DNA from 4 places in the Paenibacillus sp. FSL E2-0177 genome. Region 2 is predicted to be linked to each of the others. Evidence: riboswitches for the same ligand, from Rfam matches in the RefSeq annotation. Region 2 holds a riboswitch; each other region holds the start of a gene.
What was found. A riboswitch is a leader RNA that binds a small molecule or an ion and turns the genes downstream of it on or off. The one in region 2 is predicted to bind cobalamin.
Positions count from the first base shown of each region.

Region 1: linked by a shared signal. The riboswitch ahead of MHI25_RS04950 (DUF4430 domain-containing protein) and the one ahead of metE (5-methyltetrahydropteroyltriglutamate--homocysteine S-methyltransferase) in region 2 are both predicted to bind cobalamin.
Region 3: linked by a shared signal. The riboswitch ahead of MHI25_RS02410 (anaerobic ribonucleoside triphosphate reductase) and the one ahead of metE (5-methyltetrahydropteroyltriglutamate--homocysteine S-methyltransferase) in region 2 are both predicted to bind cobalamin.
Region 4: linked by a shared signal. The riboswitch ahead of MHI25_RS04290 (S-layer homology domain-containing protein) and the one ahead of metE (5-methyltetrahydropteroyltriglutamate--homocysteine S-methyltransferase) in region 2 are both predicted to bind cobalamin.

Region 1 covers NZ_CP150307.1:1,122,496-1,124,698, forward strand. The annotation lists gene MHI25_RS04945 (glycosyltransferase) at 1-646, shown strand, start outside; cobalamin riboswitch at 775-978, shown strand; gene MHI25_RS04950 (DUF4430 domain-containing protein) at 1,148-2,203, shown strand, end outside.
Region 2 covers NZ_CP150307.1:5,050,338-5,052,540, forward strand. The annotation lists gene metE (5-methyltetrahydropteroyltriglutamate--homocysteine S-methyltransferase) at 1-1,328, opposite strand, end outside; cobalamin riboswitch at 1,483-1,689, opposite strand; gene MHI25_RS22650 (undecaprenyl-diphosphate phosphatase) at 1,789-2,203, opposite strand, start outside.
Region 3 covers NZ_CP150307.1:553,023-555,225, forward strand. The annotation lists gene MHI25_RS02410 (anaerobic ribonucleoside triphosphate reductase) at 1-1,131, opposite strand, end outside; cobalamin riboswitch at 1,373-1,608, opposite strand; gene MHI25_RS02415 (MTH1187 family thiamine-binding protein) at 1,987-2,203, shown strand, end outside.
Region 4 covers NZ_CP150307.1:954,403-956,605, forward strand. The annotation lists gene MHI25_RS04285 (cellulase family glycosylhydrolase) at 1-361, opposite strand, end outside; cobalamin riboswitch at 703-904, shown strand; gene MHI25_RS04290 (S-layer homology domain-containing protein) at 1,067-2,203, shown strand, end outside.

The sequences.
Region 1 (2,203 bases), 3.0 Mb from region 2:
ATTCAGTATGCTGCGTCCGGATGATACGAAGACGGCTCTGCCGGGGACAAGCCCTGAGCCGACCCCTGTTCAGAGTGCAGGCAATATGCTGCCTCCAGCTTCAGTATACTTGAAGGATCAGAGCGTCGAAGGAGATAAGGGGAGCAGCATATTGGTGTTCACCTTCGCAAGTGCAGATGACTGTGTGCAGTTTCAACCGACTGAGATTAGTTTAATGTCTTCGTCTACAGAGATAGATAAAAGCTTTAAGGTCGCTGCCACGAATGGCACTTGTCCAGTGCCGTTAACGGATGGGACGGATGAGGGAAACACCGCTGACGAGTCAGATACCGCTGGCACTACTGGAGGAACAGCAGAAGGTGCAGATGCTACTAATGCTGTAGCTGATGCATCTCCGTCTCCTACGCCTTCCTCTGATACTGAGGACAGCACTGGGTTGCCTTCCGCAACAGCTGTGACTGAAGGTGAACAACCTTCCTATCAGGTTGAGGTTACATTGGAGCCTGGAGTGACAATTCTAGAGAAAAGTATGATCAAAGCCGGAAGATTTACACTGATCGTAGATCCCGACCCTAATATTCCACCAGCTTCTGATTCAAGTGCTGAACCCTCCCCGACTGCAAGTCCGGAAGGAACAGCAGAATAACAAGCTTTCTGAACAGCAATACCTACCGGGAGGTGGTATATTGCTGTTCATTTTTTTTGCTGCCCATACTTAGCTTTTCTATAGACATGCTATGTATTAATAGATATGATTATGGATGTCAAAATAAGATACTACATACTGGAAAAGGTGCAGACTCTATCAATCTAGTCGTCTGCTTAAAAGGGAAGTCCGGTGCAAGAGTCCGGCGCGGTCCCGCCACTGTATGTGCGGAGCGTTTCTTCTATAAGCCACTGCCCCGAAGGTAGGGTGGGAAGGTGAAGAACAGCGATGAAGCATTAGCCAGGAGACCTGCCTTTTTCGTGAGCGTTTCTATTCTTCGTGGGGTAAGAATGTGGAACATATACAGATGGACTGTTGGCAGGAAGCAAGCGCCGCAGCCTCAATTTGTAATCTTCCCTGACCGCCCTCCAAAGGGGCGGTCTTTATGTTATGCGTCTTATTCCCGGCAGTACCCATTCTTATACAGAAAGAGGTTAAACAATGAAGAAAATCATGTCTTCCAAGTTTGTAGCACTTGGGCTGGCCTTATTCATGGTCATTTCAATTCTAGGAACATCTCTTGCTCCGGAGGGACAAATATTTGCAGAAGCGAGCGCTGGCTCCGGTCTGGAGGCAACTGCTGCGGAGCGGATTAATGTTGCGGATGCGACTTATGCGGCTGCAGAATATCTCTTGAAAGGTGGCGTGCAATCGGATTGGCAAGCCATTGGATTAGCGCAAGCAGGGTACAAGCTGCCAGCTAGTTACCATTCAGAGCTTGAGAAAAAAGTAAAGGATGCAGCTGGAAATTTCGCCAATGTAACCGATTATGCTCGAATCGTGCTCGCAGTGAGAGCGATTGGTGCAGATCCTACTAGCTTTGCTGGTAACGGAACGACTCCTGGCTATAATCTGATTGAGAAAATTTATAATAACAGCAAGCTCAGTGAACAGACGCTTAATAATCCGGTATATGCTTTACTTGCGCTGGATTCTGGTAAATATAATATCCCAAGTGACGCGAAATGGACGGCGGATAAGCTCCTTACGGAGATTCTCTCCAAACAGAATCCGGATGGGGGCTTTGCACTAACCTCAGGCGCAAGTGAGCCTGATATGACAGCGATAACCTTGACGGCTCTGGCGGCACATAAAAATAATCCCGAAGCCTACTTAGCAGGGCTACAAGCCGTAGCCTGGTTATCCGCAGCTCAAGATAGCCATGGGGGTTACGGTGACAGTGCTGAAAGTAGCGCACAAGCAATCCTTGGACTCACATCCTTCGGAGTTGATCCTAGTGGATTAGAATACACCAAAAACAAAGTGGATCTAATGGAGAACCTGCTTAGCTATCGTCTAGCTGATGGTAGCTTCACCCATAGCCGTGGTGGAAGCAGTAATGTTCTGGCGACAGAGCAAGGGCTTCAGGCGCTGGTTGCCTATAATTTGCTGTATAAAGGAAGCAACAGTAAGCTATACGATTTTTCCAAATCCTCCATTCAGAGCTCACTCATCTACGCTCCAGTAACGATTGAGGGACCACAGGCCACGTTGGCA
Region 2 (2,203 bases):
TGCGGGAAGCTACCAATTGTAGTGGTTGGCAGAAGTGGAAGCTGCCATTTCTCTTGCTGCACCTTTAAGCGTTCAGCAAAAGGCAAACTGCGTTGGTCAGGCAAAGCTGCAAGTGCAAGCACTTGCTCCGCCACATCCTTACGGCCACGCTCAGGTAGTGCGCGGAATGCTGCAATAGCTTCACGACTAGCGGCCAGCGCTGCTTTAGAAGCTTCTACTTTATCTGCGAGGGCTGCTCCGAGCAGACTAAGCTCTGCAAGCTTCTCATCGGCAAAAGCTAACGCATTCTTAACAGTCGCCTTCAGCTTCACCTCACCTTGAACGGTGACTGGGACATGCAGCAGACTGCAAGAAGGCTGAAGAATAAGACGATCAAGCGGCACATGAACGCTGAGCTTTTCTACCAGTTGCAGCTTAGCGTCTAAATCGGAACGCCAGATGTTCCGTCCATCAATAATTCCGGCACCCAGCCATTTGTCCTTCGGCCAACCAAGACGTTCGATAGAAGCCAGATTCGCTCCACCATCGTGCACAAAGTCAAGACCCAAGCCTTGAACAGGCAACTCTAGCAGTGCCTCCAACGGTTCAGCAGCTTCGAAATACGTCTGTAAAATAATATTCAAGCCCGGCACGGAGCCGGCAATTTCTGTGTATATCGAGTTAAGCAGTGTTAATTCTTCTTTACTTATGCCTGTAACAATCGCTGGCTCATCGATTTGTACCCAGCTTACCCCTTCTTGCTTCAGTTCCTGTAGCAGTTGAACATAGACTGGAACAAAACGTGCAGCAATCTTGGCGATATCTGCCGCTGCGTAACCTTTGGACAGCTTAAGGAAGGTATACAGACCTAAAAGTACCGGTTTACCTTCAATCCCTGCCTGCGATTTAGCAAAACGATAAGCCGCTAGAGGTTTATTTTCAGTCAAGCGTGGTGTTTGTGTGCCGATCTCTGGAACGATATAGTGATAGTTCGTATTAAACCATTTGGTCATCTCACAGGCAGTAGCCTCAGCATTACCACGAGCCATTGCAAAATAAAGATCAAGCCCGATGTCGCCGCCATCATACGTGTACCGTGGAGGTACAATTCCAAACATAACAGCCGTATCCAACACATGGTCATAAAAAGTAAAATCATTTACCGGAATAAGCTCAATTCCTGCCTCTTGCTGGGTCTTCAAATGCTGCAGCTGAATTGCTGCCATTTCGGAGCGGAATTGCTCCTCATTTATTTTCCCCTGCCAGTAGGCTTCCAGTGTCTTTTTCCACTCGCGGTTCTTTCCGATTCTCGGATATCCAAGATTGCTTACTTTTACTTTATTCGTCATCTCGATACACTCCCTCTTCCATCTCTTATTTCAAACTCCAAAGCTACTTGCTTTCCTATAAAAAAGAGCGCCCTTCCCTAAAAAAGTCAAAGGGAAAGACGCCCATGATATACCCATGGTTAACGTCTAACACCTCCCTATCTTCCGTAGGTGAAGCAGTGCTGTTGAAACAGGCAGGTCTCCTGGCTAGCGGCGTCAACATCTTGAGCAGTCTTCCCAGCAGTAGTAAATTGCCAGTGACCTCTGTTGCTCGAGATTCTTCCGTTACAGTGGCGGGACCGCATCGGCTTCGAACCGAATTTCCCTATTAAGCCTACCGAATTACTATTTTCCGGTCAGCACCTGTCTCCGATATCATTCATCATTTGAGTGTCTTAATCTGATGTCATCATACGTGAAAGCCCCAGCAATCTGCAATAGATTACTGGGGCTTCTGTTATATCGATTCCTTATAACGGACTTAGAAAAATACGAAATATACTACAGCAGCAAGAATTATACGGTATATAGCAAACGGTAAGAGCTTGATACGATTGATCAGTTTTAAGAAGAATCGCATCGATAACAGCGCAAATAGGAAGGCACTAATAAAGCCTGCGATAAAAAACGGCAATGCATCCATGGTGAAATATTGCCAGTTTTTCATCAGTGACAACAGACTGGCACCTGCCATGATGGGTACTGCCATAATAAACGTAAAATCAGCAGCGGCACGATGGCTCATCCCGAGGAGTACGCCACCAGAAATCGTCGAGCCCGAGCGTGAAAATCCAGGCCATAACGAAAAACACTGTACAAGACCTACACCAAGTGCCTGTTTGTATGTAATCTGATCTACACTCTCAGTTCTGATCTTCTTCGGCCCAAACAGATCG
Region 3 (2,203 bases), 2.4 Mb from region 2:
ACGTCTGCCTGTTACTGTGCCGTGTGCCAGACCTAGCCGAACCAGATTCAGTGTATTAAAGGAAAGGTTGCCCTTCCCAGAGCAATGATTACGCCCAAAACGGTCACCGAGCACTCGGGTTCGGCAGCCCATTGTAGCGAACTCCGTATCAGGATCACTTGGATCATAATACTGCAAGTTGAGCGGAGCGTCCAGATTAGCGAAGTTTGGATATAGTCTGCGCGCAGAACATTCAGCCGCTTTTAGGAACAGTTCATAGTTAGGATCGCCTTGCTGTTGATTGATTCCTTGCTTGCATTTGAAGATTTGAATCGGGAACACTGGTGTTTCTCCGCTGCCAAGTCCGTTCATAGTTGCGGTTAGCAGAGAACTGATCACAAGCTGACCTTCTGGTGAAGTACAAGTACCGTAGTTGATGCTGGTAAACGGTATTTGTCCACCGGATCGGCTGGACATGGTATTCAGATTATGTACCATACTTTCAGCCGCTTGCAGAGTTTCGATTTCGGTTTCCTTTAGTGCAAAACGGAACGCTCTTGGATATAACTCCGCCAGATCGGTCCGGCTCATCGTAATCTCGCCCAAAGATTCATCAGCTTGTCCTTCTTCAAAATAATCCAGACCCTTGCGGAACAGCTTGGCGAAGGATTTGGTTACATAAGGTGCCAGATCATAGTCGAGTTTATTGGCGGATACACCACCATATTGAGCATTTTGCTGGGATTGGAAAATAATCGCTACCAGAGACATAGCTGTCATTATTGAGTTCGGAGGACGAACGCTGCCGTTGCCGGTATTGAAACCTTCACGGAGAAGTTTATCAAACGGGATAAAAATACAGTTCGTCGTTCCAATCGCGTATTGATCCAGATCATGCACATAGACGACATTGTCATCAATAGCCTGCACTAGCTGTGGCGGCATCGTAAAATTGCGGGCGTACCATTTTGAATATTCACTGCCGAACTTGCTCATTTTACCGGAGAAACTCTCTCCATTCAAATTGGCATTCTCGCGCAATAGGTCCATATCCCGACTGTCGATAATATCCCGGCCTAAATCAATGAGCTCTTCTAAAAGAACTTCCCGTGCATTTTCTACTCCATTAAATTGTCTCTCCAACAACGTCATTGTACAGCTCTCCTCTCAGTATAAAAGAAAAACATCTATCATCAAATCCATATATCCATAAGAAGTTGGACTGCTATAAGCAGTCGTATATTTGTTCAGATTACATAAAAAAAGCATCCCCTACCCGAGGATGGCAGAAAATGCCCGATGCGTTATGTAAATATCCACACGGATATTTGCAGAGGTCTCTACGTAGATGACCGCATGCGGACACCATCCCTGTTCCTCGCAGGCATCAATAGTTGGTGTCGTCGAAACAGGTAGGTCTCCTGGCTTCCGTGGGATCTCTCGGCGCCTTCCCAAGGGTGTTCCTAACCCTCAGTGGCATTTGCCGGGAGATGTGGATTCTCAAGCTTCCCAGAAGCTTGAGAAGGCCATCCGGTTACAGTGGCGGGACCGCAGCGGATTCTCACCGCGCTTCCCTATTAAGCTCTAAATCCGGTTAAGGATCAAAGCGCCTGTCTCCACTATATTTTGTTGTCGTTAGATAAAAATAACCCAAGATGTTGTGTTTGTAAACAGTTTTTTAGAAAACCCGCGCGGGGAGCGGGTTCTTTAAAAGTACTCCACAAATGATCCACAGGCTGTCCATAAGTAATCCACAATTGATCCACAGGGAGATGCGAAATGATTCATAAATTGTCCGAAAAGATGCCACAAAGAGTCCATAAATATAGTGCAGATGACCCTAGAATTTGCTCATGAGAAAATACTCTTAGCCCAAAGTCATATTTTGGAGTAATCAGAAGAAATAGAAGAGATAAGGGAGGATAATCTTGCTTAGTTTGTGACAGAGCGGTGGAATTGTTACAATGGAAGGAGACAGCTACTATAAAATTTCGAGGAGGTATTCTCATGCCTATTGCTGAAGTTACAGTTATTCCAATTGGAACAGGCAGCACCAGTCTTAGCAGCTATGTTGCGGATATGCAGCGGGTGCTGAAGACAGTAGAAGGGATTACTTATGAACTTACGTCCATGGGGACGATCATCGAAGGGCCTCTGCAACGCATTTTTGCTGCGGTAGAAGCTTTGCATGAGTCTCCTTTTGACGCAGGTGCAGAACGTGTCT
Region 4 (2,203 bases), 2.8 Mb from region 2:
CTTCCACACGGTCGAGGTAGGCCTTTTCTAGGGTATAGTCTGGTGCCGCACCCATGTGAGTATCCCAGGTCACAGGAATCCGAATGCTTTTATAGCCTTGAGCGGCGATCTTTTTAATAAGATCTTGGGTCACACGTGGATTGCCCCAGGAGGTTTCATCCTCACCTGTAGCATCTAAAGTATTGCCAAGGTTCCATCCGGGCTGCATTTCGTCTACATAGGATTGGATCTTACTCTTTGGCGCTGCCTTAGCTTGTTGCTCGTCCTTAGTTGCAGCTGCGGCCATGGATGAGAACAGAGAGAGCAGAAGAGCGGTGACAAGTGTCAATGATAAGAAGGATTTCTGGATTCGCGTAGTCATTGAATTCTCCTTTGTGAGATAAATTTAGGATGCTTGGACCTGGCTTTGACGCTGTACTCGGTGGTTAGATGAACACAAACACCTCCAGTTTTATTTTGTAAACGCTTTCTGAATATACCCTAACATAGAATACACTTAGCGAGTACCTTACTAATTTGTGGTAAATTCATATAAGAATTAGTGATTTAAATTAATTTACCCCACAGTTGGATAAAGAAATTATTTGAATAACCCTACTCGTAGAAATTGGTTATTCAATAGGATTATCTCTAGCTGCCCGTTATACAAAAAAGAAATATAACATGACAAAAGCATATATATTAGATATGATGAAGCATGAAAATTTAAAATTAGAAATAGGTGCCAACTATGAATGTTGCGGAAGTACAATCATAGATTGGTTAAATGGAAAGCGGGTGTGAATCCCGCGCGGTCCCGCCGCTGTGAAAGAGGAGTCCTTGCAAAATGCCACTGGGAAACTGGGAAGGCAGCAAGGGTGATGATACTTGAGCCAGAATATCTGCCTTTTTCTGTTACACCATCAAACTCTACGATCGATAGAGAGGTGCTTGAATAGTGTTTGCCAGCTATTATTGTGGTTCACTATCTTAACCTCTTGACGTTTATGTTGAGTGGTTTTTTTGTGGTTATGAGAAAGTTTATTCTGTTTTTTATCATAGGTATGAAGGGAAGGGTTATGGAAAAATGAAGAAAAATAAGTTTTTAGCGTGGTTACTTATTGTAGCTGTATTTATTACGACATTCTCTACAAGTGTAATCCCGGCTCAAGCAGATGGAGCAAGCTCTACCCTTAAAGGGTATGTATCTGTATCCGTGGAGAAATTCACCTTAGGCCAAGGGTATATTAAGGAACCTATTAAAGTTCCGATTTATGAAGGCGATAATGGCGCATCTTTAATAACACGTGCGCTAGGTGATGGGAATTATAGATATTTAGGAAATATAGATAGTGGTTTTTATTTATCAGAAGTTAAAGATAGTGGCAGAAGCGAAGTCAATATTCCACAATATATTTTAGATATGATTTCAGCCGATGGGAATACAGTCGGCACTAAAGCAGACTCAGAGTGGTTAAGTCAGTTTGACTACACCTCCATGTCGGGTTGGATGTATGCAGTAAATAATGTGTTTCCTCCGTTTGGGATGACCGATTATAAGCCTCAAGACGGTGACATCATTCGAACTCAGTTCACCACTTATGGCTATGGTTCTGATCTTGGCGGCTGGGGGGAAATCCCAGTTCAACTTGCCAATAAGGATGCTTTAACTGCGGAAATCGCCGAGATTAACAGTGCCCCTAATAAAGAAACTATTTTGGACAGACCAGTAGTGCAATCGGCAGTTTATGAAGCCTATTCCGTGCTCGAAAACATGGCAAGCTCTCAAATAAGTGTAGATCATGCGCTTGTCGGTCTTAATAATGCATTAGACATAGAACCCCCTGTTATTACAGTAAGTGGCATACAAGATAAACAGGAAGTATCCAATAAAGAAATAAGCTTCAAAGTAGCTGTCACAGACAATGTATATAGTGACATTACTCCAGAAGTGAAGCTGAATGGAGTTACTTTATCACCTGCAAATGGGGAGTACAAAGCTACTCTGAATTCAGGCAGTAATGCAATTACTGTAACGGCTCTTGACGGAGCTGGAAACAAAACAAATGTAACTTATCAGGTTACTTACAAACTGGAAACTACAGTTGCCGTCAAACAACAGTTAGATAAAAACCTTGCTTATATTTTAAATACTGTAAAGAATCCAACGTTTGGAACTGGCAGTGGAGAATGGTCAATCCTTTCTCTGGCCCGGGCGAACTAT